DNA from 3 places in the Priestia sp. SIMBA_032 genome. Region 2 is predicted to be linked to each of the others. Evidence: riboswitches for the same ligand, from Rfam matches in the RefSeq annotation. Region 2 holds a riboswitch; each other region holds the start of a gene.

Region 1 (10,800 bases), on a different contig from region 2:
GATCGATCAAAACAATGAAGAAATGATCGCTGTTGGTGAGGTTGGTCTACCTTATTACTTAAGGCAGACATACCCTCTTTCTCTAGAGCCCTATTTGGAGCTGCTTGAAGCTTTTATTATTCATTCAAAAAAGTGGAGAAAGCCGTTAATTCTGCATGCTGTATATGAAGATGCTGAGATCGTGTGCGACTTACTAGAAAAACATTCTGTGTCTAAAGCTCACTTCCACTGGTTCAAAGGAGCTAAAAAGACCGTTGAGCGAATGAAAAACAACGGCTACTATATTTCCGTTACACCTGATATTGTATATAAGCCTAAAATCCAAGCGCTTGCCACGGAATACCCTCTTGACTATTTGATGATTGAAACAGATGGGCCGTGGCCATTTGAAGGACCTTTTCAAAACCAGACAACCGTTCCATCAATGATGCATCAGTCCATTCAGCAAATAGCACGTCTCAAAAGGGTTTCTGTAACGGAAACATATGATTTTTTATATCGAAATACAGCTTGTTTTTATAATCTCTCCATATAAAAAGCCTTTCCCTAAGGAAAGGCTTTTTATATCTAAATTCGTTTCACAAGTTTTACGATCAGCACAATCACTGCAATGACAAGAAGAATGTGAATGATGCCGCCGCCAATATGAAAAACTAATCCTAATAACCAAAAAATAAATAAAAGTCCAATAATCGTCCACAACATAATTTTTTCTCCTTTTTTATATGTAGTATTTGTTATAATTTTATATTTCCCTAAATGTGCATAAATAAACGCATTTCATATACATCTTTTCACTAAAGAAGGTTCACATAATGTACAAAAAGCAATCATGTTCTCTGTGGTAAAATAAGTATGTAATCTTATTTCATTTAAGCGGAGATGATTAACTATGACATGGATTGTACTACTTTCCATTATTCTTGTAAGTGCGCTCAAAATATTAGTAACGTGTCTTCCAACTCCAGTTGTCAAATGGCTTTTGAGCAAGTTCCAATTACATCCAACACTTGATGATCAAAACGCTACTGTCACAGTTGATGGGAAACATTTAGAAGGCAAAGATAAAATTCAAGTGATTGATTATTTTAATAAAGCAACATTTTTAAAACAATATTATGTCCATGAAGGAAATAAGGACTATTATAAACACCTAGAAGACAGTGAAACTCCACTTGTTATCGATACGAAAAAAGGGAAAAACGATGTTCGATTATGCGTATACAGCTATCATGATCATGTCGACGTCGTGAAACAATACAAAAAGAAGATTATCGCCTACAGCCTGCTGTCTGATCACCTTCAAAAGCAGACCATAACAGCTGACCTAGCTTAAACCAGTCGCCTATAAGGCGGCCTTTTTAGTTTTTAGTTTTAGTTTGAAGCTATCTTATTTAAAAATACCAACCTTTAACAGTAATTCTAATGCTATAATGTGAATTAATATAATCTTCTAACTTTTTAAGAGGTGATGGATAATGCTTTCTTTGTTAGGGTTTGGAATGATTGCTACTTTTCTATTTCTTGTCATCAGTAAACGCTTGTCCGTGGTTGTTGCTTTTATTTTTGTCGTATCCTCTTTGGTATAATTGGAGGTTTTAGTGCCGATATGGGCAATATGATGATGAATGGTATTTTAAAAGTAGCTCCTACGGCCATTATGATCGTTTTTGCTATTTTATATTTTGGACTAATGATTGACGTCGGTTTATTTGATCCTATGATTTCTCGTATCCTAAACATTGTGAAAGGCGATCCTTTAAAAGTCGTAATGGCAACTGCCGTTATTACAATGCTTGTTGGCTTGGACGGAGACGGGTCTTCTACATTTTTAATTACAGTTTCCGCCTTGCTTCCTTTGTACACAAAACTCGGAATGAACCGACTAATACTGGCTTGTGTTATTAGTTTAAGCGCAGGTGTTATGAATATGATTCCTTGGGGAGGTCCTCTCGTAAGAGCCGCAGCAAGTTTGCAATTAGAAGTATCAGATCTATTTAACCCTCTTATTCCAGCTATAGCAGCGGGATTGATGTGGACTTTATTTTCAGCATATCTACTCGGAAAAAGAGAGAAAGCGCGCTTAGGAACCATTCATTTAAAAGGTTCATCAATGGCTTTTGCTGAACAGCTTTCAGTTCATGAGACTCCTGGGAAGACTCCTGGGAAGCCACCTAAACTCTTTTGGTTTAATGCCTTATTGACACTGTGCTTAATGACTCTCTTGGTCGTAGACATACTCCCTATTCCTATTTTATTTGCTATTGCTTTTGCCATTGCTTTATTTGTTAATTTTCCTCATCCAAAAGAGCAGCAGGAAAGAATCTTAAGTCATGCAAACAGCTTTGTAATGGTTAGTACGTTGGTTTTTGCAGCCGGAATCTTTACAGGCGTTTTTACAGAAACAAAAATGATGGATGCCATGGCTAATACCATCGTCAGCCTCACTCCTGAATGGCTGGGCTCTCACCTTCCCTTAGTTGTAGCAATAACGAGCCTTCCTCTTAGCTTTGTATTTTCACCTGATGCTTATTACTTTGGCATTTTACCTGTTATTAGCCATACAGCAGCTAATTTTGGTGTAGACCCTGTAGAAATAGGGCGAGCAGCTTTATTGGGACATTCCACAACTGGGTTTCCCCTATCTCCTTTAGTACCCGCTACTTTCATTCTGATTGGGCTGGTTGAAGTAGATTTTGGGGAGCATCAAAAGTTTCTTTTCAAGTGGGCCTTTGGGACAACTATTGTGATGACAATTACAGCCATTTTAACGAATGCTATTTCCCTTTAGACTCTACCATAAAAAAGGAAGCCGACTACCATAAGGCAATCGGCTCACACATGTAGGATATTGATTTAACACTAACAAAGTACAACACAACACTAGTAATTATATAATATATTTCATTTTTTTGAAAGCGATTTCATATATATTTTTGAAAATATTTTGTTATTTTTTTTTCATAGAAAAGAACCACGTTTCAGCCAATTCGAAACGTGGTTCTTTTCTGTAAGGACTTGCCCTACAGGCTATAAATGTAAGTTACGTTCATTATAGCATGAGCCCGTATATAGATTCCATGGTAATTACTGTATGATCTCGTTACGTTATGACTCATTGTATTTTTCTGTCCATGTGCAGCGTATTCCATGGTTCATCCTGTTCAGCTAGCCTTTTGATAAAGCCTTGTGAAGCCCAAAAAGGAATAGCTCCAGGTAAAAAAGGATGAGTATGCAGATACAGCGTGTCATAAAAATGACTTTGGGCAAATTGTTCTACTGCTTTTAACAGCTGCTGTCCAATGCCTAGACGCCGGTACGCTGGATCGACATAGCATTTTACAATCTCAGCTGCAGTTTTATGTTCATATTGCTTTTTTAATGCATGAAACCTTCCATCGTAAGCGTATAAACCTATGGTTCCAATTACTTGTTGACTTTCCATAACAGCTGCAAAAAAAGCAGCTCATTTCGCTTGAACATAATGTTCATTAAAATGAAGCAAATCCACAGGAAGCTGATTTTTTTCCAGCATAGGAAACAGCTCATTTCGCATATTCATGACAAACTGAATCACTTCAGCATCCTTTTCTGTTACTTCTTTAATTTGATACATTTGTACTTCTTGCACGTTTATTGTCACGTCCTTTTATCTGTCATTTTATACTTTCTCTTTTCCCTCTCTATGTCTCAATATTGACTATGGGGTTACATCTAAATGCTGAGTCAGCATATAATACTCGCTTGGATTTGTTGTCCAGTTTTTCACTTTTTGATTGTAAGCAACAACAATGTTTGGATATACAATCGATGACGTCAGCATTTTTCTATTAATCAAGGCGGTTGCTTGTTTGGCTAATTGATCTCGTTTTGCGTCATCTACTGTTGAATTTAACTGCTGAATCATTTTTGTTAGCTTATCGTCATTAATCCGACTGGCATTTAAACCACCGCCCGGCAAATAGTTCGTACTTAAATAATAGCTGGCATCCCCTCTAGGTGCTGTGATAAGGCTGTACAATGCTAAATCCCAATCATCTTTTGCCATTATATATTCATCGCTATCTTCAACTAGGTGAATCTTAATAGTAATTCCTAACTCTTTCGCATTAGACTGTATAAGCTGAGCAATTAAAGGCAGTTCTGGCAGAGAGCTGTATGTGACAAGAGAGAGCGATAGTGGCTTTCCATTTTTGATTGCTTTGTCATTTTTGATTTGATAGCCTGCTTTCTCTAAATATTTTTTAGCAGATGTCATACCTCTTTGCTCATTAGCAGTACTATCAGCAAAAGGAAATTGGGGTAAAAATGGACCTCGAGCCGCTGTCGCTTGATTGTTCATTATGCTGCTGACAATTTCTTTTCGGTTCAATAAAGCATCGATAGCTTTTCTTACAATTTCGTCTTTTAATGCGTCATTGGTTTGATTATAAAGCAATAAATGGGTACGTACACTAGGTACTCCACTTACCTTAAAAGACGGATCTGTTTGTAAAGTGCTCAAGCTTTCTAAAGGCGGGCGATAAATAATATCGGCTGTCCCGGACTGAAGAGCAGCAACTCGCGCATTAGCATCTTCGTTAAATGCAAAAATCGCGTTTTTTAATTTCACTTTCCCATCCCAATAATGTTCATATCTCCCTAATTTCACTTGATTTCCTTGATCAAAAGACAAGACGCGAAATGGACCCGTACCAATGGGCTTCTTAGTTATATTAGAAGCATCAACGTCTATAATAGCTGTATTTGGATGCATTAATTCAGAAGGGAATTTAGGAATCGGTTCTTTTAACGTAATTGTCAGCATGTGACCGTTCGCTTTCATTTCTTTAATATTTAAAGCGTTTTTCATCGCATAACTTTGATCTATCGTTCTTTGAAGAGAAGACTTAACGGCATTTGCATCCAGCGCTTTTCCATTTTGAAACGTGATGTTCTTTCTTATCATAAATGTCCATGTAAGGCCGTTATCTTTCGTTTCCCACTTTTCAGCAAGCCAAGGCTTTATTTTTAAATCGTCGCTGATTTTAACAAGCGTCTCCCCTACTCCCGCACGAACTGCTGTATAATTATCATCCGTATGAGGATCAAGCGTTGCAGATGTAAAATTAAATAAGAACGTTACACTTTTATCCGTTTTCTTTCTTTCTTTTATACTTACGCTCTCTTCATTAGGAGCGCAAGCAGTGAGGCAAAGTAACACAAGAAATATCATAGACACGAGTTTTTTATTATTTATCATTGATTTTTCCACCTTCTATTTTAATACACAAAAAAGCACTTCTAAAAAGAAGTGCTTGTCTTCACAACAAATTCAGATAAACGTATCCCTTGTTTATCTTATTTTTGATTCTGCCAAAACACCTCCCTATCCTCGTAGGTTATTGTGTGCTGAGATTTATGGCAGGTCTCCTGGCTTCAAGTCATTGCCTTATACCGCCTTCCCGTCTCTAAATAGACAGTGGCTTTTTGACATAAGGCTCCTTGTTACAGTGGCGGGACCGCTCCGGATTTGCACCGGATTCCCTTTTAAGGCAATTGACAAAAAACAATTACCACCATAAAAGCTTGTTATTTAATTTAGTAGCGTGCTCTTGAAACTCTAGAAGTAGAAGCTGATGGTGAAACATCTTCATCATCAAATCCAGTGGCAATAACGGTTACCATCATTTCGTCCTTTAAGTCTTCATTAATCACAGATCCAAAAATCATATTTAAGTCCTGATCAGAAGCAGACGTGACAATATCTGCTGCTTCCTGTACTTCGTAAAGACTCAAGCTACTGCCGCTCGTAATGTTCAACAGCACGCCTCTTGCTCCATCAATCGATGCATCTAGCAGCGGACTAGAAATCGCTTTTTTCGCTGCTTCGATTGCCCGGTCTGATCCGGAAGCTCGTCCGATACCCATAAGCGCAAATCCTTGATTAGACATGATTGTTTTTACATCAGCAAAGTCAAGGTTAATCAGCCCCGGAACAGCGATTAAATCTGAAATACCTTGAATACCTTGGCGAAGAACATTATCTGCTTCACGGAATGCTTCAAGCATAGGCGTCTTTTTATCGACAATTTCAAGCAAGCGGTCATTTGGAATCACAATAAGGGTATCTACCGATTCATTCATCGCAGTAATACCGCCTACTGCTTGCTTCGTACGTTTATTTCCTTCAAACTTGAACGGGCGAGTGACTACTCCAATTGTTAAAGCATTTAGTTCACGGGCAATTTGGGCAATAACCGGAGCTGCTCCAGTACCAGTTCCTCCGCCCATGCCAGCTGTTACGAATACCATATCTGCGCCTTGCAGTACTTCTTGAATTTGTTCTCTGCTTTCTTCGGCTGCTTCTCTTCCTACTTCCGGATTAGCTCCTGCACCTAATCCTCGCGTTAAGGCCGCACCAATCTGCATTTTCACATCTGCTTTAGATAAGTTAAGCGCCTGAGCATCCGTATTAACGGCGATAAATTCTACCCCTTGTACACCATGTTCAATCATACGGTTAACGGTGTTATTTCCTCCACCGCCGACTCCAATTACTTTAATTCGCACTAATGGTGATACATCTGCATCAAATCCAAACATTCTAAGTTCCTCCTCAATGATCAAAATTACTTTCTCTTATTATCCGAAAAAACACGTGAAGAACCTTTTACTACTATATTTAACGCGTAACTGTTCTTTTGTTTTACAGATTTTATACATTTCTCTTTTAACCTTTAAATCTTTACATCTTTATGTAAAATTATTGTTGTTCTGAAGTTAGTACGCCGAACTCTTTTTTGGTTTTCCCACTCAAAACGGCATATAAGCTTATTGTATCATTCATTTGACAGATGTCTGTATTTAATTTTGAGTAAGATGTGACTAAGAGAATAATATTTTTATAGACAAAATGAGAAAAAGCCCTTAGAAATAAGGGCTTCTCTAAATAATAAACCGTTTTATAATTTCCCAGTTAAGAATTGAGCTTCTCCCATGCCAAAGCTCCAGTCAGCATTACCGTTCTCAACAATTGAAATCATAATGTCGTTTGGCTGAATACCGCAGCTTTCTCCCAGCTCTTTTACAATTAATTTGTAAAGAGCTTGTTTTTGCTCTTCTGTTCGCTGTTTGCTCGTCACACTTATAATAACCAAATCCTTGCTTCTCTCAAAGCCAAGACCTGTATCTTCAATAATCATTTCATGAGCAGGATGCTGATGTACAATTTGATAACGATCGCGTTCTGGGACGCCAAAGGCTTCTAGCATCGCTCGGTGAGTAGCGTCTAGTAATGCTTTTAACTCTTTTTCGTCTCTTCCTTCTATTACATCAAATCTAAGTAATGGCATACTAAGTAACCTCCAGCTTTTTGCCTAATGTATTATTGCTTTATCATATCACAACTATCATTTGTAAAAAAAAGATATGCTATTCACAATGTGCTGACCTCAAACGCTTCAATAAAAGCTGAATCTAATAAAAAGAAATGAGCAGCATAACGGCTCATTTCATTAGTACAAAAACATTTATAATAAGAGCTAAAATACATACAGATACAATGGCAATGAGTACGTTCATCACAAGGTTTTGCGAGGATGTTTTGGCTTGTTTTTTCATATCAGCCCGACTCATCTGTTGCTTTTCATGATCACTTTTAGACATCACGTAGCCTCTCCTATTCATCAAAATGTCAGCAGTGTGTAAATGATTTTTGAGAAACCTTGATCCAGTTCTTGTGTATAAACAGCATCACATGCAGGTTACCAACAGTTATTTTAGCATGTTTTGTCAAATAAGTGGACTATGTAGCGCTTCAATTTAGTATTCACGGCCAAATATATTTAAATTCGTTGCTTTTCTCTTCTTTTCTCGCTATTGTTTGAGGAGAAGGATAATTAGATACGATAAAGGATGATACGATATTGAATAACCATACGCAGCTGCCTCAGTATATCTACACATACGCATGCAGCGAAGAGGAACTCTCACTATGTCAATTAGAGAGACGCTCTCTTTTTGAAATTGAAACTGAGAAACCTATCATAAAAAGTGCCGTTAAACTTGATCCAAGCAGAAGCCCTTTTATCAAAGAGCGATTAGATATTATGTATGAAGCAGATGACCTTGCGGATATTTGCAAACAAGTAGAAGATATTGACCTTGGAGATCAAACATTCAAACTCATTTTTATGAAAATTAATGACTTGGAAAAAGATCAAAAAATAAGTTATAAAGGTCAGCGTGCTGTTGAACGTGATGTGGGTTGGCATTTTGTAGCAGAAGCAGACTTGCATAACCCTGACCATTTGTTTGGCATTGTTACGTTTGAAGGACGCTGGTATTTTGGAAAATATCAAAAAAGTGAAGCTGTATGGCTGCATCATTTGAAGAAACCGCGTGAATACTCTACGGCACTCAGTACCCGCCTTGCAAGAGCTGTAGCTAACATTGCCGTTCCAAATCCTGAAGGAATCAAAGCGATTGATCCATGCTGTGGTATTGGTACAGTCCTGGTAGAAGCTCTTTCAATGGGCATTGATATTGTAGGACGGGATATCAATCCACTTGTGACCGACGGATCTCGTGAAAATATTGCGTATTTCGGCTTAAGCGGTGATGTCAAAACTGGACCGATTTCGGATGTTACAACTCACTATGATGTAGCTATCATCGACATGCCTTACAATCTCTACACCCACGCGACGCCTGAAGATCAGCTTTCTATTTTGAAACACGCTCGCCGCTTTTCGGATAAAGTAGTCGTGATTACAGTAGATACGATTGACCATATGATTCATGAAGCTGGCTTTTCTATTTCAGATCGCTGCGTAGCGCGCAAAAGCGTATTTTCTAGACAAGTAGTTGTATGCGAATAAAAAAAGACACCAGTCTAACAGGCTGGTGTCTTTTGATTTACCACTCTTTAGGTTCATAGTCTAATTCTTTGAATAGCTGCGTACGCTCTTTTTTCGTTAAATCTCTCCATTGCCCAACAGGTAAGTTGTTTAAATGGATATTCATAATACGCGTGCGCTGAAGGCGGTATACTTCATATCCAAGCACTTCACACATACGGCGAATTTGACGATTTAAGCCCTGTGTTAAAATAATTTGAAACTCGTACTTAGACAGCTGTGTCACTTTACAAGGAAGCGTTTTTGTACCCAGAATCTTTACTCCCTCAGACATGTTTTTGATAAACTCCGGTGTAATGGGCTTATCTACTGCAACAATATATTCTTTTTCATGTTTGTTTTCTGCACGTAAAATTTCGTTAATAATATCGCCGTCATTTGTAAGTAAAATTAAGCCGTCTGAATCCTTATCTAGTCGTCCGACATGGTGAATACGCAAAGGGTGATTGACTAAGTCAATGATGTTTCCCTTTACTTTTTTTTCACTCGTACTTGTAATGCCGACTGGTTTATTAAGCGCAATATATACATTGTTTCGAGCAATCCGAAGCTGTTGGCCGCTTACTCGAATATCATCGCCAGGCTCAACTTGATCTCCGATTTTTGCAACCTTTCCATTGACGGTTACTCTTCCTTCACTAATTAACTTATCTGCCCCTCGTCTTGACGCTTTGCCAGATTCGCTAATAAATTTATTCAGTCTCAGGTGAATCACAACCTTACATTTAAAAATTTTAAAATTTGTCTCTTCTATTAGAAACAGATATGTGTCAATTTCTATACCGTCCCTATCGTAACATGCTATACGCTTCTCGTCTTCTTTTAATTTCATTACTTGATCATATTTTTTTAACAGTAATAGAAGTATAGATCCAAAATACTTTGTAATCTTATTCTTAACATTTCAAGCAATGCTTACACCTGTCAAACTAACGTCACTCTCCACTTCTATAAGACCTAAACGTCTAGATTGACTGATCCGTATAGGGGTATAGGGTTGCTACTATTATACTGACCGATCAACTAGTAATTATGTCAGGGAGCTGTTTTCATGGAATCAACCAATGGCGTAGGTTTAAGCATCGGTCCCGTGATGACGCTTGCTTTAAATCAAGTACCTAAACCTCTTCACGCTCACGGTTCAGCCATTTCAAATACGATTAACCAAGTTTCAGGTGCGATTGGACCCGCTTTGTATACAAGTATTATGACTATGGCTTCTCAGCACTTTATTCAACAATCAAATGAAACGAATAAAACGCTGTTACAAATAAAAAGTATGACAAGCAGGGTGCATACCGTCTATTATGTAGCCATCGCTTTCGCTATCGTTTCGTTCCTGCTCGCTCTCACGTTAAAGAAAAAAGACCAGCAGCGGGAGACGCAATAAATAAGAAGCTAACGAGAGCTGCTCATGATTTGAGCAGCTCTTGTTACATGCAGAATTTATATTATAAATGTAAGAGCAATCATAGATACTATTAAAACAAAGATAACAATACTATTCTTTCTTTTTACCTTCCATGCTTCAATAGCACCCGCGATACCACCAATAGCTAAAATAAAAGCACCTATAATATGGAGAGGCAGCAGAGATAATACTCTGCCTAAACTCGCCATCACTCCTCCAATCAATATAAATCCTGTTGTTACAATAGATTTTAAAGATGTTAAGTCTCGGATAGCTTCTTTTTTTTCAGTTTTACTCAGTTTAAAGTACTCTATTATGCTAAAAACAGCCGGTGTTCCCCATAAAATAAATAAGTCAACTAATCTATCCGTATCTACACTCACTGTTTATTCACCACCTTTATCAATCCCTTATGCACTTTTCCTAACCCATTTTTTAGAGATGAAAAAGGCGGCTGTAGCTGCTACAACGGGAATTGCAAAAGCAAAG
Region 2 (10,800 bases):
CACGGTATCATGGCAGCTCATCAAGCTCCTGAATTTATTGAATATGAAAACTACTATGCGGAAGTAAAAGAAAAAGCCTCAGATTCGTAATAAAAGGCCGCGCTTTATAACAAAAGGGCGGCCTTTTTATGTGAAAAAAATAGATTTAAAATACTTGGTTTAAATGATTGAAAAGTCAGAATATTTGTGTTATATTATAAAAAAGCCAAGGAGTTGATTTCTTATGAAAAAGAATTTACTTAATTCACCGCAAAAATCCAACGGAAAGGTGCTTGATGCATTATTCGCTGAGATGATTTTAGACAAGGCGATTGCAGAATTTCGTAAAGCACAGCTAAAAGAAGAAATCGACCGCACGCTATTGATGAAAAATAAAGAAGAGTTTTTAAAACTCTCATCAGAACTTAAACAAATTTCTTAATTACTTACTATACTTCACACACCATCTATTTTAGATGGTGTGTTTTATTTTTGAGACCTACTAAAAGGGATTAATTAGTAATAATTATGAACATATTCCTATTTAAAACTTTATTTACATTAATTGTATTGACTTCTTTTATGGATTTTTTTAACATAAACGAGAATTAAAGAGGAGGGGTTTGGTTGGGACATCTATTATTAGTAGATAGCTTAATTGCAGGTATTGTTTGTATTGTGTTAGGAATTTTATTTAGAGCTCATAAAACAAGCAAATTTTTGTATGGCATAGGGATTGTGTTTGGTCTTATTTTTGTCATCGGGACGGTCACTCATTCTCCATCTAATACAGAAACTTCATCAGTTACAGCTGAGAAAGTAGAAGCAAATCAAAAAGACAGTAAAGACACATCAGAACTTAAAGCTCTCGTTACTAAGGGAATGACAGATAAAGAATTTCAAAAAGAAAAAGAGAAAGCCGCTTTTCAACAGTCAGACTTAATTGCGTTAGGTAACGGAGAAGTCGGATATGTGATAAAAGCTGAAGACGGTTACGTTGTAGCTGATACGAATGGCGAAACCATTTCAAGCGTTGAAACGTTTAAAACGGCTGATGAAGTAGAACAGTATGAATTAAATGAAGTTAAAAAAGTACATAAAGATGTAAGGACAGTTGATGCTCATTATACGGCTTCAGATTTAGAAAGCTTAGAAGATTTTGATCAAAAAATTAATGAAGTGCTGAAGCGCGTTAATCTTACAAAAAAGGAGTTTAATGAACTAAAATTAAAGGATGTTAAAACATTAACTTCTCATGAAATAGAAGTAATGAAGGCTATACGTGACTCTGTTTCGCCCCTTACAAAAGATACGCTACTGCAAAAAACGATCCCTGCTAAAGATATTGAAAAGTATGTAGATGGATCTTATACAGCGCTAGGAGGGTATGTAGCTAAAGCTGAAGATGTTCATGATATTACTTCGTACAAAGATTTTGTTGAAAGCTTACGTTTAGATTATACAGATGGTTCAGGCAAAAGGCCGTTTCCTGAAGAAGGATCGACGTACGGTGTAATCAAATTTAAATCGCAAGCGGTAAGCCACGTTGATATTCCCTACGGAACTGTGTTCGGAGGGAAAACAACAGATGGACCTCCATGTACGCTTAATGGGTTTACAGGGTCTCGAAACGGGGAAACCGTTCCAGAGTTCAAATTTGATAACTATTATCCACCAGCAAATGGAGCGGAACTATACCAAGTGGTAAATGGGGAAGAAGTACTTTTGGCTACCTATGTGGCAGAAGAAAAACGATTTGTACCAGCGGTTGCTAACCCAATGTAAAGGACTGGTTTTTTGTGATTCGAAAAGGTTTATATGCAGCATATAATGAACGAGATTACGAATGTTATGAAACGGAAAACGGGTGTATAAAGCTGATTAGCTATGATAAAGACGATGTAGCAAATGGATTCATTCCATACAATGACACGACTTTTACAAAAGAAGTTCCTCGTGATGCTGTTGAAGAAGTGTTTTTTGTAGCTCCGTATGCTACTTATCAAAATGAAACGTTTGGTGTGTCAGATGCTTCTGATCGTCGAGTGCTTTTGACCACGTCTGAAAAAGAAAAAGCTGATAAATATCATTTTCAACGAACGGATAAATATCTATACGAAAAACGTGTGTTAAAAGAAGAAGTGAAGTTAATGGAGAAAAAAACTCCTTACTCATAAGACGCCATAATAAAAAGAGGATGCACTCGCATCCTCTTTTTATTTAATCAATTTTCTTGAAGTGTTGCTGTTCGTATTATCATTTGTACGAAGGAAGGTAAAGCCAAGACCGATTAATCCTCCTACAATAGCAGGAACTACCCAGCCGAGACCCACTCCATACATAGGTAGAATCGATGTAAACAAATCGTTTACTGCCGCAATTTTAAATCCAGCAGCATTTAAGCCATCAAATAAACTAACGATAAACGTGAACAGAAGGCTTACTTGGTAAACTTCAGAACGTCCTTTAAATAAAGGATGTAAGAATGTTAAAGCAATTAACACAATAGCTAACGGATAAATAGCTGTTAAGACCGGAACCGAAATAGCGATTAATTCCGTTAAGCCAAAGTTTGCTACAACGGCGCTGAACGCTGATAAAATGACAGCAATCAACTTATAAGAAACACTTGGAAACAGCTTATGGAAAAAAGATGAACAAGATGTTACAAGACCTACACTTGTCGTTAAACAAGCAACGGTAATCATCAGACCTAAAAGAATTCCACCGTAAGAGCCAAAGTAGTAATTTGATACTTCAGCTAAAACCGTACCTCCGTTATCAAGACGTCCAAGCTCTGATACGCTTGAAGCACCCATATAGGACAATGCACTATAAATAAGAGCTAAAATAACGGCAGCGATAGCCGTAGCTTTTGCACAAATTGTGATAATTTGTCGGTTAGTTTTTGCTCCTTTTTCTTTAATTGCATTAATAATAATAATTCCAAAAACAAATGATGCTAGTGTATCCATTGTTAAGTAGCCTTCTTGGAAGCCTTTAAAAAATGCGTGTGTTGTATAAGCTTCGCTTGGTGCTTCAAATTTTCCAATTGGGTTCACAACGGCTACAACTACCAATATTCCAATAAACGTTAATTTAATAGGTGTTAAAACTTTCCCTACTAAATCGACAATTTTCGCAGGGTTTAGCGAAAAAAAGCAGGTAATAGTAAAGAAAATTACCGTGAAAATGATAAGGGGAAGGTGCCCTGAATTTTCTGATAAAAAAGGCTTAACGCCAATTTCGAACGAAACGCTTCCCGTTCTTGGCATCGCAAAAAGCGGTCCGATTGCCAAGTATAAAATCGTAGTAAAGATAATACCAAAAGCTGGGTGTACGCGACTAGCTAAAGACTGCAGATCCTCTTTTCCGGAAAAACCAAATGCGAGAACACCTAGAAGAGGCAGACCTACACCCGTTACTAAAAATCCAGCGTTTGCTGACCAAATATTGCTTCCGGCAGACTGACCTAACATTGCAGGGAAGATTAAATTACCTGCGCCGAAGAATAGGGCAAAAAGCATAAAGCCAATAACCACTATAAATGAAAAAGGAACTTTGTTTGACACGTTAAAACCTCCAAAATTATAAATGCTTTTTATTATCGTGTTGAATAATTAAAATTTTCAGAATTTTATATTCGAATAATAAAAATAAACATGTATCGTATTATACTAACCTAAAATGCATATTTCAATATAAAATTTTATTTTTTTAATTTATTCGCTGAAATAGCAAAAATAGAAAAATACTTAGCAAAAAAATCTCAGTATACAACAATTATTTGATATGATAAAACAGAACCGTGGCTTTTAAAAATTTGCATGTGCGGCCTTACATCCTTATTAGGAAAGAACTGTTTACATAAGGTGCTGTAAGGATGTATATTTATACACGGTTCGTTGAACCGCATATGCTCGATGGATGAAAGTCAACTGTGCGAAAGGAGCAAGAAAGTGAAAAGGTTAGGTCTAGCAACTCAGATTCTAATTGGACTGATTTTAGGCGTAGCTGTAGGTGCTATCTTTTACGGAAGCGATACGGCCATTTCTATTTTACAGCCGGTTGGAGACATATTTATTCATTTAATTAAGATGATTGTCGTACCGATCGTGATTTCAGCATTAATCGTAGCGGTCGCAGGAGTAGGCGATATCAAAAAATTAGGTAAGCTTGGCGGAAAAACAATTCTTTATTTTGAGATTGTTACAACCATTGCGATTGTAGTGGGGATTATTGCCGCGAACTTATTCCATCCTGGTGCAGGGGTTGATATGGGACATATTGAAAAAAGCGATATTTCTCAATATGAGGCAACGGCAAAAACGTCTGAAAGTACAGGGATTGCTCAAGAGCTTCTTCATATCGTTCCGACAAACGTCTTTCAATCGGTAGCAGAAGGCGATCTTTTACCAATCATTTTATTTTCCGTACTGTTTGGTGTAGGCGTAGCTTCGATTGGAGAGAGGGGAAAACCTGTTTTAGCCTTTTTTGAAGGCGTCTTGGATGCAATGTTTTGGGTAACTAATTTGGTGATGAAATTTGCTCCAGTAGGTGTATTTGCACTTATTGGTGTTAATATTATAAAGTTTGGTGTCGGATCACTTATTCCATTAGGAAAATTAGTGTTCGCCGTTTACTTCACCATGATTTTCTTTGTGCTTGTGGTTCTTGGAATTATTGCTAAAATGGCTGGAACAAGCATGTTTACGCTCATAAAAGTGTTAAAAGACGAGCTGCTTCTTGCATTTACAACGGCAAGTTCAGAAGCTGTTTTACCTTCTCTTATCAAAAAGATGGAAGACTTCGGTTGTTCTAAGTCGGTTACATCGTTTGTAATTCCAACGGGCTACACGTTTAACTTAGATGGTTCAACCATTTATCAGGCGCTGGCATCGCTGTTTATTGCTCAAATGTACGGCATCGACCTTTCCATTATGGATCAAATTCAGCTCCTTCTTGTGCTAATGTTAACGTCAAAAGGAATGGCTGGTGTACCAGGGGCATCGTTTGTAGTTGTACTTGCTACACTTGAATCCATGGGCTTCCCTCTTGAAGGCATGGCATTTATTGCAGGAATTGACCGCATTCTTGATATGATGCGTACCACAGTTAACGTAGTAGGAAATGCTTTAGCTGCGATTGTGATGTCGAAGTCTGAAGGTGAATTTGATAAGCAAAAATCATTAAATTACACAAACGAATTAAAGAAATCAAACATAGCTTAAAACAAAAAAGCCGGGCAGCTGCCCGGCTTTTTTGTTTGGGGCTGCCTGTTATCTTTTTTGAAACATATGGTAAAATAAAAGAAATGAGAGACAAAGGAAGTGTCATAATGACGGAAACTGTTCAGTTAATTAAAAAGCTTGTTTCGATTCCCAGTCCTTCTGGAAATACAGAAAAGGTAATTTCATTTGTCGAAGACTATGTAAAAGAGCTAAATATTCAAACGTATCGTAATCGAAAAGGAGGCTTAGTCGCTACTATTCCCGGTAAAGATACAGATCACCACCGCATGCTGACGGCTCATGTCGATACATTAGGTGCTATGGTAAAAGAAATCAAACCGAGTGGACGTCTGAAAATCGACCTGATTGGAGGGTTTCGCTACAATTCTATTGAAGGAGAATATTGTGAAATTGAAACTTCATCAGGAGAAGTATTTACAGGAACCATCCTTATGCATCAAACATCTGTGCATGTGTATAAAAATGCAGGGAAAGCTGAGCGGAATCAAGAAAATATAGAAATTCGATTGGATGAAAAAGTACATAGCGCAGAAGATGTTCGCAGCCTTGGAATTGAAGTCGGCGACTTTGTTTCGTTTGATCCTCGTGTAGAAATAACAAAAAGCGGTTTTATTAAATCTCGTCATCTCGATGATAAAGCAAGCGTAGCTTTATTGCTTCAGCTCATGAAAACAATTCAAGAAGAACAGATCGAACTGCCATACACTACGCATTTTCTCATTTCAAATAATGAAGAAATTGGATACGGAGGAAATTCGAACATTACGCCTCAAACAGTAGAATACTTAGCGGTTGATATGGGTGCTATGGGAGATGGACAATCTACTGATGAATACACCGTGTCTATTTGTGTAAAAGATTCAAGCGGACCATATCATTACGGTTTGAGAAAACATTTGGTGGAGCTAGCTAAGCAGCATGATGTTCAGTACAAATTAGATATTTATCCGTTTTACGGATCAGATGCTTCTGCTGCTATTCGTGCCGGACACGATATCGTACACGGCTTAATTGGTCCAGGAATTGATTCTTCTCATGCGTTTGAGAGAACGCATCGAGATTCATTGAATCATACGTATAAGCTTCTCTATTACTATGTGCAGTCGAACATGGTTCTGCTTTAAGAAAGGAATATTTAATTAGTGTATTTTTATGCAAAGGAAAGAACAGGACGGGATTGCGATGTCTGTACTTTCCTTTCTTAAAAAAGAAGCCGGCTGTCCGGCTTCTTTTTTTTATAAATACTATATATTTTTTACTGGTGAATCAACAGTTGGTTAAAAAAGCACCTTTTTAAAAAAGTACAATACTGCTTAAACCTTTTGTACATTTTGTTCATTTACAGAAGTTAAAATGTTTTTAAATTTTTAAAAGTTTCTTGTGACAAGTTTTGTAGAATGGGTTTTCAAAAGGAAATGGTTTCGTCATAATGTGGATATAGCGATCACTACAATAATCGGAGGCGAATCTTTTCATGTGGGTACTGACGGTATATGCTGGAAAAGAAATGAAAATGTTTGAATTTGATACTGAAAAGCAGGCGAGAGAAGCTTTTGCCAAAACAAATGGCTGTAAAGTTCTTTCAGAAGTCGTGTATTATAACGATCCTCATTTAACATTAGTTGCTATATAATGAAAAAACAAGAGCTGGCTTTATGCTCTTGTTTTTTTATAGATGCTTGTATCCTTCGAAAAGAATAGAGTTGAAATAAAAAAAAATGTACGCTATGATATGGTAGTTACTTCTATTATTCTGATAGTTTAAAAGGTTCATATATATCAAACAGCAACAGTAAAGATGCCAAGAAGGCTTAATAGGGAAACTGGTGAAAGACCAGTACTGCCCCCGCAACTGTAAGTGTGGACGAACGAGTATAACCACTGTGGAAAAATCACGGGAAGGTTCTCAAGTAGAATGATACACAAGTCAGGAGACCTGTCTTTATTGTGAAGTTTCTATTTCTCCGGGGAGCGGGAAGGGAAACGTTGGCTTAAAGTGGCATTCGTGTACACTCTTATTCTGACGTTTCACCCGCTCGCATATTAGCGAAGCGGGTTTTTCTCATGTCGCAAAACTACATATCGTGCAAAAAAGGTGCGCAATGTTTACATTGCGTTAAATGGGAAGTCTGGTGTGAAGCCAGCGCGGTACCCGCCACTGTGAAGATGAGCTGATTGCATATGCCACTGTATTCGGGAAGGCGTAATCAAGTGATGAATCGAAGTCAGGAAACCAGCCTTTTTCTAATGCGAAGCTTACCCTACGGGATATAGGTGGAAGTGCAAAAACTTAGTTTGAATTTTTCTGCGCCTCTATCAATGATAGAGGCGCTTTTTTTTAGTAAAGGAGCGAATGAGTGTGACGACTTGGAACTTAAATGGAACAAAACATCACGTATTGATTTGTAATGGAAGCAGCTGTATGAGAAAAGGTGGAGAAGAAGCCACCCAAGCTATTCGAAATAAAGTGACGGAACTGGATTTGGATGAAACGGTTCATACAACGCGTACACGCTGTAACGGAAGATGTAAAGATGCTCCTGTAGCTATTGTGTATCCTTCAGGAGATTGGTACAAGCAGGTCACTGAAACCGTGGCTCACCGGATTGTCGAAGAACATTTAGCAGGAGGCTGCAGTATAAAGGAATCGCTTATTTATGAATATGATCAAAATGGTTTCGTTTCTCCGGAAAACAGTGACTCCATAGAAGGAATTGACAAAGTAAAAAGTAACGCATAAAGGAGGAGCTAGCATGAAAGGTAAACTATTAGTTATCGGATTTGGGCCGGGAAGCTTTGAACATATTACACAGCGAGCAAGAGAAGCCATTCAAGAAAGTGATATGATTATCGGTTACAAAACCTATGTGGAATTAATTCAAGGACTGTTAACGAATCAGCAAATTATTAGTACGGGAATGACCGAAGAAGTAAGCCGTGCACAAGAAGCTGTAAAGCAAGCTGAAGCAGGAAAAACCGTGGCTGTCATTTCAAGCGGAGATGCAGGAGTATATGGAATGGCAGGCCTTGTGTATGAAGTGTTGATTGAAAAAGGCTGGAAAAAAGAAACGGGCGTAGAGCTGGAAGTAATTCCTGGCATTTCGGCTATTAATTCATGCGCATCCCTCCTTGGAGCGCCCGTGATGCATGATGCTTGTACAATTAGTTTAAGTGACCACCTTACGCCTTGGGAACTAATCGAAAAAAGAATCGAAGCAGCTGCACAAGCAGATTTTGTAGTGGCTTTTTACAACCCAAAAAGCGGAAGACGAACAAGACAAATTGTTGAAGCGCAGAGAATTCTATTAAAGTACCGTTCTCCTGATACGCCTGTTGGTCTTGTGAAAAGTGCTTATCGTGACCGTGAAGAAGTCGTAATGACCAACTTAAAAGACATGTTAAATCATGAAATTGGCATGCTGACTACCGTTATTGTCGGGAATTCATCTACGTTCTTTTACGACGATTTAATGATTACACCGCGCGGATATCAGCGGAAATATACCCTCAACCAAACGGAGCAGCCGCTAAGACCGCATCAGCGACTTCGAAAAGAAGCGGAACCATGGGCTCTCGATCAAGAAGAGACTGTAAAGCAAACAGCTTCAGCTATTGAAGCTGTTCAGACCAAACCAGAAGAAACAGCAACTTCACGAGCCCTTGCAGAAGAAGCGCTTCAAGCAATTTTAGGTGAACCTACTTCTGCGGTCGTACATCAGCCAATACAGTCTATTTTCGAAGTGGCGGTTAGTCCAGGACTTGCAAATAAGAAATTTACGCCTGTTCAAATGACAACACTAGCAGACGTTGTTGGTGAAAACGGTACGATGGAGTATACACCTGACCATCAAATCAAACTGCAAATTCCAACGACTCAGCCAGATGTGATTATTAAAAAGCTCCAAGCAGCTTCCTTTTTACTATCTCCGGTCGGAGATGTGTTCACAATCAAAGCGTGTGATTTTTGTGACGGAGAAAAAAGCGATGCTATTCCACATACGGAAGAATTACAAAAACGCCTCGGGGGAATGGACATGCCAAAAGAGCTGAAGCTTGGTATTAATGGATGCGGTATGGCCTGTTACGGTGCTGTTCAAGAAGATATCGGCATTGTCTATAGAAAAGGTGCGTTTGATTTATTTTTAGGAGCTAAAACGGTTGGACGCAATGCGCATTCAGGTCAAATCGTGGCGGAAGGCATAGCACCTGATGACATTGTTGAAATAGTGGAAAACATTGTCCATGAGTATAAAGAAAAAGGTCATCCTAATGAGCGATTTCATAAATTTTTTAAGCGTGTGAAGAACGTTTACGGATTCGACTATCAAGATATAACACCAAAAATAAAAATAGAACCAGCTCCGTGTGGAGATTAAAAAATAGGAGGGCATTATATGAAATCAGTTTTATTTGTCGGTCATGGAAGCAGAGATCCTGAAGGGAACGATCAAATTCGCGAATTTATTTCGACTATGAAGCATGATTGGGACGCATCTATTTTAGTAGAAACGTGTTTTCTAGAATTTGAACGCCCAAATGTAAGTCAAGGCATTGATACATGTGTGGCAAAAGGAGCACAAGATGTAGTTGTAATTCCAATTATGCTCTTGCCTGCCGGCCACTCTAAAATACATATTCCGGCGGCTATAGATGAGGCTAAGGAAAAGTATCCACACGTAAACTTCGTATACGGACGTCCCATTGGCGTTCATGAAGAAGCCCTTGAAATTTTAAAAACGAGATTACAAGAATCAGGAGAGAATTTAGAAACTCCAGCTGAAGACACGGCTGTTATTGTCTTAGGGCGAGGAGGAAGTGATCCTGATGCAAACAGTGATTTATATAAAATTACGCGTCTTCTTTGGGAAAAAACAAACTATAAAATCGTTGAAACTTCTTTTATGGGCGTGACTGCTCCACTGATTGATGAAGGGGTAGAGCGATGTTTAAAACTGGGCGCTAAAAAAGTGGTTATTCTCCCGTATTTCTTATTTACAGGAGTACTAATTAAGCGTTTGGAAGAAATGGTGAAGCAGTATAAAATGCAGCATGAAAACATCGAGTTTAAGCTAGCCGGCTATTTCGGTTTTCATCCAAAACTGCAGACAATTTTAAAAGAACGTGCTGAAGAAGGATTAGAAGGTGAAGTGAAAATGAACTGCGATACGTGTCAATATCGCCTAGGCATTATGGAGCATATTGATCACCACCACCATCACGATCATGACCATGATCACGGACACCATCACCACGATCACCATCATGAGCACGACCACCATGAAGATAAGGTCGGCGGGCTAAAATGATTTTATTGTTAGCCGGAACTAGCGATGCACGTGCATTAGCCGTTCAAGTGAAAAAAGCAGGTCATGACGTTACGGCAACGGTTGTAACCGAAAACGCAGCAATCGAATTACAGCGGGCAGAAGTGAAAGTGAAAATTGGACGCCTCACAAAAGAAGATATGATGGATTTTGTAACCGAACATTGTGTAAAAGCTATTGTGGATGCAAGCCATCCCTTTGCGGAAGAAGCATCTAAAAATGCTATCGGCGCCGCTGCTGAAACA
Region 3 (10,800 bases), on a different contig from region 2:
ACGGACAAACACGAAATTTTACTAGAAGCAGAAGAAAAGAAGATTGAAAAATACATTTACGACAAGCAAAAACAAATTATAAAAGAAAGTGTTAAAATTGCTAAAACAGCATACAACGTAGGCATTGTATTTGCAGATACATATCAGTCTGAGCTAGGAAACGCACTGTGTCTAGAAAACGAAGATATCGACTTTTCCGTTATGGTGGACATGGGGCGCCAAAAGATTGGCTTCCGTGCAGTAAAAGACGAAATCAACTTAGCCGAAATTGTTGGGCACCTTGGAGGAGGAGGTCATCCAAAAGCTTCTGGATGCAAGTTAACGGCTGAAACGTTTGCTCTTTTCGTCACGGATCACTTGTTTAAAGACGAAGAAAAAAGTGAATAAAGCGTATAAGGAGGAGATGATATGTCGTTTAAAGATTTAGTTGTTGTTGTTACCGGAGCTGCGAACGGAATAGGTAAAGATGTGTCACGCGCATACGCGAAACAAGGAGCAAAAGTGGTACTGGCAGATGTGGACGAAATCGAAGGCGAGCGTCATGCAGAGGCTATTCAAAGACAAGGCGGAGAAGCCATTTTTGTAAAAACAGACGTCCGAAAAGAAAGCGACATTTTACATCTCGTTAAAAAAACGGTCAGTACGTACGGAACGATACATATTTTAATTAATAATGCAGGTGTTTCCCGCTGGAAATCACCGTATGATCTAACCATTGATGAATGGGATGACATTATCAATACGAACCTGCGCAGCGTGTTTCTATGCTCTCGCGAAGCAGCTAAGGTGATGAGAAAAAACAAAAGCGGAGGCTCCATTGTAAACTTAGCTTCTACGAGAGCTACAATGTCTGAACCTCACACCGAAGCCTATGCCGCTACAAAAGGCGGCATCGTTGCTTTAACTCATGCACTTGCCATTTCGCTTGGTGATGACAACATCACGGTAAATGCTATTTCTCCAGGATGGATCGAGACATCTGACTACGATGGCCTTCGTGAAATCGATCATACGCAGCATCCTTCTAATCGAGTTGGAACGCCGGCGGATATCTCAAGAGCGTGTATGTACTTAACAAACGCTGAAAATGATTTTGTAACAGGAGCTAACCTCGTAGTAGACGGGGGAATGACGCGAAAGATGAATTATGAACATTAAGTATCTATAAAAAAAGCTGAAATAAAAGTATTTTAGACGAAGTGAAAAAATGAACCCTTGATCAAAATTTTTGATTAGCGGTTCGTTTTTTTATTACGGTGAACGTAGGTTTCACCTGTTTCGTTCCTTCTAGCAGTTGATTGAAGGGCACGACGAAGACTCCTGCGGAAAAAGCGGTTCAGCTCATATATCCCATTTGTTCATTTTAGATTGGATTCATTTCGTTATGTCTCAACCTCTTTTGATGATTAACAAAAAAATAATAATTTTTCTGTTGACAGGTAATAATAATCATTGTAAAGTAAGTTACATAAAGTAATTAAATTTCAATTAGTATTTTTTTAGTTTAATATCTCGAATTAGAGATATAAGAATTCATTATATCTTGTTTATCTCCTTTTATCAGGGGGAAGGGTATAAACATGCAATTTAAGGTTAAAAAAACAAACAATTAGGAGTGTGGAAAATGGGTTTTTTAGATAAATTATTTGATAAATCAAGTGATCAACAACAGGCTGGAAAAGATTTTTATGAAGCAATTAAAAACCGACGTTCTATTTATGCAATTGATAAAAATGTAAAAATATCAGAAGAAAAAATTGAAGAAATTATTAACTTTGCGGTGAAACATACTCCTTCAGCATTTAATTCCCAAAGCGCACGCGTAGTCGTTTTATTTGGCGAACAGCATGATAAAGTATGGGATATTACAAGGGAAACGCTTCGTAAAATTGTTCCAGCTGAAAATTTTTCAGATACGGATCAAAAAATGAACTTATTCGGAAGCGGCTATGGAACAGTTCTTTTCTTTGAAGATCAAGAAGTAGTTGAAGGGCTGCAAAAGCAGTTCGCATCTTACAGTGAAAATTTCCCGGTTTGGTCTAACCAATCATCCGGCATGCTGCAGCATGTGATTTGGACAGCGCTTGAGCTCGAAGGCCTAGGAGCAACATTGCAACATTACAATCCATTGATTGATGATGAAGTAAAAGCAGCTTGGCATATTCCAAGCTCATGGAAATTAATTGCCCAAATGCCATTTGGTAATCCCGTGGCACCTGCGGGTGAAAAAGAATTTCAACCGCTAAGTGAACGTGTAAAAGTATTTAAATAAGCAAAAAAAGAGGCACGGACAAAATTATTTTAGCTGAAGCAAAATCCGAACGATAAATCGTTCGGATTTTTTTATTGGTATGGCAAGCGTTGGGGTTGCGTATGTAGCCGCTTCTAGCGGTCGATTTCGTTATGTCCCAGACCTTTTTTTTACAACAAATAGTTTGAATATTCTTTTATGTTTAACCTAAGAAAAATGCGGTTAAATAGGAGGAGTAGTCCTCAAATCTTCTGTGGAATTTATGCGCTATACATAAGCAATTCAACGATGTTTTACAAAAAAATAAAGTTTTTAACTTGGTTTTTTAGAGAATATTTGTTAACATATCCACTTGTGAGGTCTTAGTAAGAGGAGGATGATGTAAAGAATCCCATATCGGACGCAAGGGCGTAGATGTGTGGAGTGGAAATTTTAAAGGAGGATATTATGTCTGATCAAGGAAATCAAGGAAAGTTTAAAAAATCAATATCGTTACTTGACCTAACGTTAATTGGGATGGGGGCTATTTTTGGTTCCGCCTGGTTATTTGCGGTTAGTAACGTAGCGTCAAAGGCTGGTCCAGCCGGAAGTTTTTCGTGGCTGATTGGCGGAGTCATTATTTTACTTATCGGTTTAGTGTATGCTGAACTTGGAGCAGCGCTGCCGCGTACCGGTGGAATTATCCGTTATCCGGTTTACTCACACGGTCATTTAGTGGGTTACTTAATTTCATTCATTACCATTATTGCTTACACTAGTTTGATTGCCATCGAGGTAACGGCTGTACGTCAGTATGTTGCTTTTTGGCTTCCTGGTCTAACTAAACATGGTTCTGAATCGCCTACTACAATCGGCTGGTTATTTCAGTTCGCGTTATTAACGCTATTTTTTATCATTAACTACGTAAGTGTAAAAGCATTTGCTAAGTCAAATGTTATTATATCTGTGTTCAAATATGCGGTTCCTCTTACAATTATCGTCGTGTTAGCTTATCACTTTAAATCAGCTAACTTTACAACTGGCGATTTTACTCCGTTTGGTTTTAATGGTATTCAAGCAGCCATTTCAACAGGTGGCGTTATGTTTGCTTACCTAGGACTTCACCCTATTGTTTCTGTAGCCAGTGAAGTTAAAAATCCGCAGCGTAATATTCCAATCGCGCTCATTATCTGTATTGTACTTTCAGCGATTATTTACACAGCACTGCAAGTATTGTTCATTGGTAACATCCCGGCTGATATGCTATCAGGAGGGTGGGGAACAATTCAAGAGCAATTCTCTTTACCATTTAAAGATATTGCACTTATTTTAGGCCTTGGCTGGTTAGTAACGCTTGTTATTTTTGATGCTATTTTATCACCAGGCGGTAACGGGAACATCTTCATGAATACAACTTCTCGTTTAGTTTATGCTTGGTCTCGTAATGGAACACTATTTAAACGTTTTTCAAAAGTAGATAAGAAAACAGGAATTCCACGTGCGTCACTATGGCTATCATTTGGAATGTCCGTATTCTGGACACTGCCATTTCCTTCTTGGGAAGCGCTAGTAAACGTATGTTCAGTGGCACTTATTCTGTCTTATGCGATTGCGCCAATTTCAGCTGCTGCATTCAGAGTAAATGCAAAAGACCTTAAAAAGCCTTTTAAATTAAAAGGTATGAGCGTTATTGCTCCTGTTTCATTTATCTTCTGTTCATACATCGTATATTGGTCAGGATGGACGACAATTTCTTGGCTTCTAGGATCACAGCTTCTAATGGTTGTTATCTACGTAGCATTTAAGAAATACGTACCAACTGACGTTGTAAAATTTGCACAGCAGCTTAAATCTGCTTGGTGGCTAGTTGCTTATTATATTATTATGCTTGTTATCTCTTACCTAGGCTCATTTGGTGGAGGACAGGGTGTGCTAAGCAACCCGCTTGACTTAATTTTAATTGCTCTTGTTTCAATCGGTATTTTCTACTGGGCGAAATACACAGGTTTACCAAAAGCAGTTATCGATACAGATGATTAATAAAAAACACGGCATGAATTCATGCCGTGTTTTTTATTTGTACAGGGGTGTACTCTATTTATTTATCAAACAGCCACGTTTTTAAGATAGCAGCATACTCACGAAAGTAGGCTTGAAGTTTAATTGAATTTGGTGTCTTTGCACCTAAAGAATAAACATCATAACCCTGACGTTTAGCAATAATAGAGGCGCGAAATAAATGAAAATCACTGCTAACAAGCACGACTTTTTTGTGTTGAATATCAACTTTCTTTTTAGTGAAAGTGAAATTCTCAAAAGTAGAAGTTGACTGATCCTCTTTTATAATTCGATTCTTTTTAATTCCTTCTTTTCGTAGAAAACGATAGGCTGCTTCTGCTTCAGAAATTTCTTCATCGGATCCTTTTCCACCCGTTACGATAACTTTTGTTTGTTTATGAGTCTTTAAATAAGATAAAGCCGTTTTTGCTCGTTCTTTTAAACTAGGAGACATTTGATCTCCATCTACTTTCGAACCTAAAATAAGCACATAATCTGCTTTTTGCGGAACAGGCTGATGAGCGGTTTGATACATACAAAAAGACATGATTACAGCATAAAGAACAAGCAAACTAATAAAGATATAAATGATTTTTTTCTTCAACTACGAGCACCTTCCTAACTATTTCATAAGATGTTTGGAAAATAATTGTTATTATAGCATAAGAGACCCAAATAAGTATAAACACAGTAATATATAATAATAGAAGAAAATCGTTATTGTGAATGGTTATAAAATTCGTTACAATAAAGAATAAATGATTTTAAAAGTGCCTCTAAGGAGGATAATAGGGAAATCGGTGTAAATCCGGTGCAGCCCCCGCTACTGTAAATGTGGATGAACCTGCAAAGACCCACTAGTCAAACTAGGAAGGATGCAGAAGTAAAATGAAGCATAAGCCAGGAGACCTGCTTTTAAAAACCCCTTATTTTTCGGTGGGAGAAATAAGTCAAGACAATGTGTTAATGAGCGCATGACCAAACCTTGACTTTTACAGTTAAGGTTTTTTTATGTGATAGGGAGTGGAAAAAGTGAAAAAAGGAAAACCTCTTATGATTCAAGGAACGCACTCAGACGCTGGAAAAAGCATGATTGCTACAGCGTTTTGCCGTATTTTTAAAGAAGACGGCTATCAAACTGCACCGTTTAAATCGCAAAATATGGCGCTTAATTCATACATTACAATGGATGGAAAAGAAATTGGAAGAGCGCAAGGAATTCAAGCAGAAGCGGCTGGAGTCGAAGCAACAACCAATATGAATCCTATTTTGATTAAACCAACTCGTGATCATGAATCTCAAATTGTCGTTCATGGAAAGCCGCTTCGTAATATGTTTGCTTTTCAGTATCGGCAAGAATTTTTTAATGAAGGTTTGAACGTTATCACGGAGTCTTATAAAGAGCTTGCCAATCATTATGATCGAATTGTGATTGAAGGTGCTGGAAGTCCTGCTGAAGTGAATTTGAACGATCGGGAACTGGTAAATATGCGCGTAGCAAAGATAGCCCAAGCCCCTGTTGTGTTAGTAGGAGACATTGATAAAGGAGGGGTTTTTGCGAGTTTAGTGGGTACTCTTCAATTGCTCCCAGATGAACATAAACCTAGAGTAATTGGGGTGTTAATCAATAAATTCCGAGGAGACTTAGAGCTTTTAAAACCGGGGTTGAAGTGGTTTGAAGAATACACGGGAGTTCCGGTACTAGGAGTGATTCCTTATATGCATGACGTGGAAATTGACGCTGAAGATTCGTTATCACTCAGAAATTACTCAACGCTTGTGAACCCGTTAAAAGAAATCGATATTGCGGTTATCTCGTATCCTCGCATCTCAAATTTTACAGACATCGATCCTTTAAGCTTAGAAGAAGACTGTCACGTGAGGCTTGTAACCAAGCCGTCGCAATTAGGTACGCCTGATTTAATTGTTTTACCAGGAAGCAAAAATACGATTGAAGATGCGCAGTTTTTACAAGAAAGCGGCCTGGCTCTAGCCATTAATCAAGTCTTGAACACAACGAACGTTCACGTCATTGGCATCTGCGGAGGATATCAAATGCTAGGGGAGACAATTACAGACCCTGATGCAGTAGAATCTCGGATTGAATCCATTAAAGGGCTGGGCTTGCTTCCAGTGGAAACCGTTATGACAACCAGCAAAAAAACAGAAAGAGTTGCTGGGTATGTCCAGCTAGAAAGTGAAAGAGTTTCGATTGAAGGCTACGAAATTCATATGGGAAAGACGGTTTCTAAGAGTACCACGGAAGCTTTTGCAGTGGTAGAGCATGAAAAAGAAGGAACGGTTAAAGACAACGTTGTTGGCACGTATGTTCATGATGTGTTTCATAACGATGCTTTGCGCAGGGCTTTGCTTAATCAAATTCGTAAACATAAAAAATTGCCGCCTATTACGGACACATTCAACAGTCGCCTGCAAAAAGAGGAGTCTTTTTCAAAAGCAGCAGCATATGTGAGAGAAGCTGTAGATATGGAAAAGCTTTATCATTTAATTGACAACTATAAAAGCCCCGAGCAAGCACAAAAAGTGTAGCTTGTAGAGGTTTTCGCTTGTTTTTTCACCGGGAACTTTAGTACGCTATTCTACGTTGCCTAGTTCAACAGTCTAGCACTCGTAACAAATAAAAGATGATTGTTTCCAATACTATGTAGGATGGAAACATGGTTTATGGACAGGAAAATGAATGGTTAATGTAATGTAAAACATCACGCCTCGTTTCCTAGAGGAGCTGAACGTATTGATTTTTAAACGTATTTTTTTAAACAAAGCATCTATTTTATACATAGTCAGTTTATTTATTGTATGTACTTCGGTAATTATGGGCGTATTTATTGGTACAGTTTCGTTAACCGTAGGAGATACAATCAAAATTATTATTGGCCACCTTACCGGGCTATCCTTATATCACGGTCCGGAAAACATGGATTTAATCATTTGGCAAATTCGTTTTCCAAGAGTACTGGTGGCATTTTTAGTAGGAGCTTCGCTTTCAATAGCAGGGGCTGCCTTTCAAGGGCTATTAAGAAACTCGCTTGCTGATCCTTATACGATCGGGGTTTCCTCAGGTGCAACCCTTGGCTCTGTCATGGCAATTTATTTTCATTGGAGTATTTTTGGTTTGTCTATCTTCACACTGCCTGTAGTCGGCATTGTATCTGGTTTTATTACTCTTCTTTTAGTTTTTGGTATTACGAAACTCGCAAGCGGCAATTTGGCCAATGAAACCATCATCTTAGCAGGGATTATTTTATCATCCTTTATGAGCGCGCTTATTTCATTAATTGTAGCTCTTTCTCCTGAAGAAGATGTAAGACAGGTTTTATACTGGCTAATGGGAAGCGTATCAATGAGAGGATGGTCTCATATTCAAATTTTAGGGCCGTTCTTTTTAGTCGGTACGATTATACTGCTGTTACATGTTAAAGAGCTGAACGGCTTAGCATTTGGCGATCAATCCGCTCAGTTTATGGGAATAGACGTAAAGAAGAAAAAAAGAATGATTTTAATAGGTGCATCCGTATTAACAGGGGCTGCGGTATCAGTATCTGGGGCAATTGGATTTGTTGGCTTAGTTATTCCCCACGTAGTGCGTCTCGTAGCGGGAGCTAATCATAAGCATGTACTGCCGCTTTCTATTTTAATCGGAGGAAGTTATTTGGTTTTAGCAGATTTATTGGCACGAACGATATTAGAACCTCGTGAACTGCCGATTGGAGTCGTAACCGCCTTAATTGGTTCGCCGATTTTTACCCTGCTCCTTGTAAAAGAACGTATGCGGAAAAGAGGAATATCATGATTGAACTATATAATGTGACAGGAGGATACGATAAGCAGCAGCCGACCGTTCGTGACATCACGTTCACCGTAGACAAAGGTTCTTTTGTCGCTTTACTAGGACCAAATGGAAGCGGGAAAACAACGCTTATTCGCTTGATTATGAATGTATTAACCATTCAATCAGGAGAAGTGAAGGTAGAAGGAAAGTCAGTGAAGGCTTATTCACCAAAGCAGCTGGCGCAAAAAGTTGCAGTCATGACGCAAGAAAATCAAATTGGGCTAGAATTTACGGTTCAAGAAATTGTTTCACTTGGACGTTACCCTTATCAGGCAAAAGGATTGTTTAGCACTGTATCAGCACAGGATGAAGAAGTGGTGGAAAGCGTGCTGAAATTAACAAACGTTTGGCACTATAGAAATCATACTTTTCAATCGCTGAGCGGTGGAGAAAAACAGCGGGTTTTACTGGCTAAAGCACTGGCGCAAGAACCTGACTACTTACTTCTTGATGAACCAACGAATCACTTAGATGTAAAACATACGATGGAACTGCTTCAGCTGTTAAAAACGTTACAGCAAGAAATGAGCTTAACGGTCCTGGCCATTTTGCATGATCTCAACATCGCCTCGCTGTTTGCAGATAATGCCGTGTTACTGAAGGATGGAAGAGTAGAAGAAACGGGGATGGATGCCATTTTCCATGATGCAGCTACGTTAAAAAGAGTATATGGCGTTGATTTGCATGTATTTCACCATCCCGCTGTGAACAAGCGGCAAATTGCTTTTGTGCCTCCGCATCAATATCCAGAGACGGACTTCCATGAGTTGTATCAGTTACAAAAGGAACCCGGCCTGTTGTCTTTATCATTTGTTCGTCCTCTGAGAACTCTTTCGCTTGGTTCAAATGAAACAGGTCTAGACTGGTGTCAAGAAATTGTTCAACAGCAAAGCAGTGCTAACGTGGCGTGGAAATCTGCGTCTTTATCCAGTCATGAAGTTCGCTTAAAAGACGATAAAGGTTACTCGTGGCTGGCTGTGCTGACACATGGACAAAAAGAGAATGAAATGAATATTGTTCTACTAACAAATACACCGCTTTCGGACGCGAACTTACTTCATGCTGCGATGAAGGTAATTGAGTACCGGGCTTTCTTAGGGAAAACAGGACGTATTGCTGTAGCATCATCTCATCATAAAGAAGAAAATCAAGAAGAAATTTCAGAGTTCTTAATGGAACGCCTCCAAAAAGAATTACAACTATTTATGGAAACAAAAATGACCGACAATTGCTTTAAGTAAGCAGTAGCGGTCATTTTTTATTCTTCGGAGTGATCGTCAGACTTTTCTGTTTCACCTCCTGAACTCATCGTTGTCTCAGTTGTATGTTCATCAATCTTTTTTTCTTTCAGCTTAACAGAAAACAAGTCTTTGACTTCTTCATCTACTTGATCAGAGTCAGCGCTGTAAGTGGTGCCGATGTTTAAGTGGCCGGTCAGATCTTTAATGCCTAGCTGTCCGAAATTATTACTAAGATCAATTTTGTCTAACAGTACTTTTTCGACCATGATTTTTTCAACAACAATGGACTGCTTTGGCTGAGTTACTTCATCAATCTTTTTGTCAAGAGTTTTCACCATCTCATATAAGGCTGTATTGGACGATTCTTCCTTTAACGCAGAGAGCTGATTTTGAATAGCTTCGAAATTAGGAGCTGACTGCATAGCCGAGAGTAAATGAGCTGTTTGCTCGTGCAGTTGAGACAGTGATTGAATAAGGTGAGCTGATTCATGTAATTGCTGATGAAGCTCTTCTATTTTAGGGATCGCGTCGGTTAAACGCGTCACTTGATCAATAATTCCCTGCAGGTTCAGCGCTGAATCTGACGAAAGAGTAGGTTTTGTGAATTCAGCTTCAGCAGAGGTCTTAGGCTCCATTTTGCTAGGCAACTTCTTTGGCTGCTGAGAAGGGCTCTTTAGATTAGAATGTTTTTTAGTTTTCATCTTTTGGGGTAATTCTTTCCGCTTTTGATTAGAACTTTGGTCTATGGGACTCACTTTTTTTTGGGTTGGAAGGGAAGACGGATTTATTTTGCGGACTGTTTCAATTTTAGGCGATTGTTTAAACCACTTAGAAAACATGAAATTCCCTGCCTTTCATGCTACGTATAGTTCTGCACAATAAATTACAAATCAAATTTCACATGCAAAAGACCATCTTTAAATGATGCGTGACACGGCGCTTCACCTACAGCAGGTGGAAGGATAATTGATCGTTGAAACGTCCCTTCACGTCTTTCTTTGTGAAGAACATTTGCATCCTTCATCGTTAAAAGAGATGAACCGGATATGTGTAAAGTATTTTCGTGCATGGTCAATTCAACATCTGTTCGTTTAGCACCGGGTATTTCAATCACAACTAACAGTTGATTTGCCCATTCGTATACATCAATTAAAGGATAGTCTCGATACTCATTTACAATCTGAGGAGAAGCATCTGCTTCCGTATCATTCTTTTCTTCAGGATCATCGTCAAAAATCTTTTCCCAAAATTTTGTATGGTTTTCTTCTTGTAACGTTTCTGCCCACTTTTTAAACTTTCCATGATTCATATTTGTCACCTTCTTTAAAAAAATAAAACAAGGCCTTTTGCCGCTTTCTATTTTATATGTATGCATGAAAACAGAAAAAAACGTCCACTTTAATCTAAATCGTGGACGT

Evidence for each region. A riboswitch is a leader RNA that binds a small molecule or an ion and turns the genes downstream of it on or off. The one in region 2 is predicted to bind cobalamin.
Region 1: another riboswitch for cobalamin. It lies ahead of nikA (nickel ABC transporter substrate-binding protein); the one in region 2 lies ahead of SB717_RS10165 ((2Fe-2S) ferredoxin domain-containing protein).
Region 3: another riboswitch for cobalamin. It lies ahead of SB717_RS15960 (cobyric acid synthase); the one in region 2 lies ahead of SB717_RS10165 ((2Fe-2S) ferredoxin domain-containing protein).

The regions. Positions count from the first base shown of each region.
Region 1 is NZ_JAWRXD010000009.1:95,699-106,498, forward strand. It holds gene SB717_RS22850 (TatD family hydrolase) at 1-535, shown strand, start outside; gene SB717_RS22855 (lmo0937 family membrane protein) at 568-705, opposite strand; gene SB717_RS22860 (YfmQ family protein) at 893-1,336, shown strand; partial or broken gene SB717_RS22865 (CitMHS family transporter) at 1,479-2,791, shown strand; partial or broken gene SB717_RS22870 (GNAT family N-acetyltransferase) at 3,116-3,448, opposite strand; gene SB717_RS22875 (hypothetical protein) at 3,467-3,631, opposite strand; gene nikA (nickel ABC transporter substrate-binding protein) at 3,701-5,242, opposite strand; cobalamin riboswitch at 5,386-5,578, opposite strand; gene ftsZ (cell division protein FtsZ) at 5,581-6,585, opposite strand; gene SB717_RS22890 (tautomerase family protein) at 6,945-7,334, opposite strand; gene SB717_RS22895 (hypothetical protein) at 7,489-7,647, opposite strand; gene SB717_RS22900 (TRM11 family SAM-dependent methyltransferase) at 7,908-8,861, shown strand; gene rluF (23S rRNA pseudouridine(2604) synthase RluF) at 8,899-9,615, opposite strand; gene SB717_RS22910 (MFS transporter) at 9,952-10,290, shown strand; gene SB717_RS22915 (hypothetical protein) at 10,347-10,694, opposite strand; gene SB717_RS22920 (hypothetical protein) at 10,722-10,800, opposite strand, start outside.
Region 2 is NZ_JAWRXD010000003.1:2,585-13,384, forward strand. It holds gene SB717_RS10125 (ammonium transporter) at 1-90, shown strand, start outside; gene SB717_RS10130 (IDEAL domain-containing protein) at 224-421, shown strand; gene SB717_RS10135 (hypothetical protein) at 607-1,764, shown strand; gene SB717_RS10140 (hypothetical protein) at 1,779-2,156, shown strand; gene brnQ (branched-chain amino acid transport system II carrier protein) at 2,196-3,551, opposite strand; gene SB717_RS10150 (cation:dicarboxylate symporter family transporter) at 3,939-5,210, shown strand; gene SB717_RS10155 (M42 family metallopeptidase) at 5,318-6,355, shown strand; gene SB717_RS10160 (hypothetical protein) at 6,706-6,864, shown strand; cobalamin riboswitch at 7,011-7,189, shown strand; cobalamin riboswitch at 7,308-7,487, shown strand; gene SB717_RS10165 ((2Fe-2S) ferredoxin domain-containing protein) at 7,591-7,971, shown strand; gene cobJ (precorrin-3B C(17)-methyltransferase) at 7,985-9,607, shown strand; gene SB717_RS10175 (sirohydrochlorin chelatase) at 9,626-10,537, shown strand; gene cobK (precorrin-6A reductase) at 10,534-10,800, shown strand, end outside.
Region 3 is NZ_JAWRXD010000004.1:331,876-342,675, reverse strand. It holds gene SB717_RS15985 (DHH family phosphoesterase) at 1-387, shown strand, start outside; gene SB717_RS15980 (SDR family oxidoreductase) at 409-1,158, shown strand; gene SB717_RS15975 (nitroreductase family protein) at 1,625-2,272, shown strand; gene SB717_RS15970 (APC family permease) at 2,699-4,270, shown strand; gene SB717_RS15965 (YdcF family protein) at 4,329-4,892, opposite strand; cobalamin riboswitch at 5,040-5,219, shown strand; gene SB717_RS15960 (cobyric acid synthase) at 5,312-6,838, shown strand; gene SB717_RS15955 (FecCD family ABC transporter permease) at 7,044-8,102, shown strand; gene SB717_RS15950 (ABC transporter ATP-binding protein) at 8,099-9,382, shown strand; gene SB717_RS15945 (hypothetical protein) at 9,400-10,083, opposite strand; gene SB717_RS15940 (Hsp20/alpha crystallin family protein) at 10,266-10,691, opposite strand; gene SB717_RS15935 (Hsp20/alpha crystallin family protein) at 10,781-10,800, opposite strand, start outside.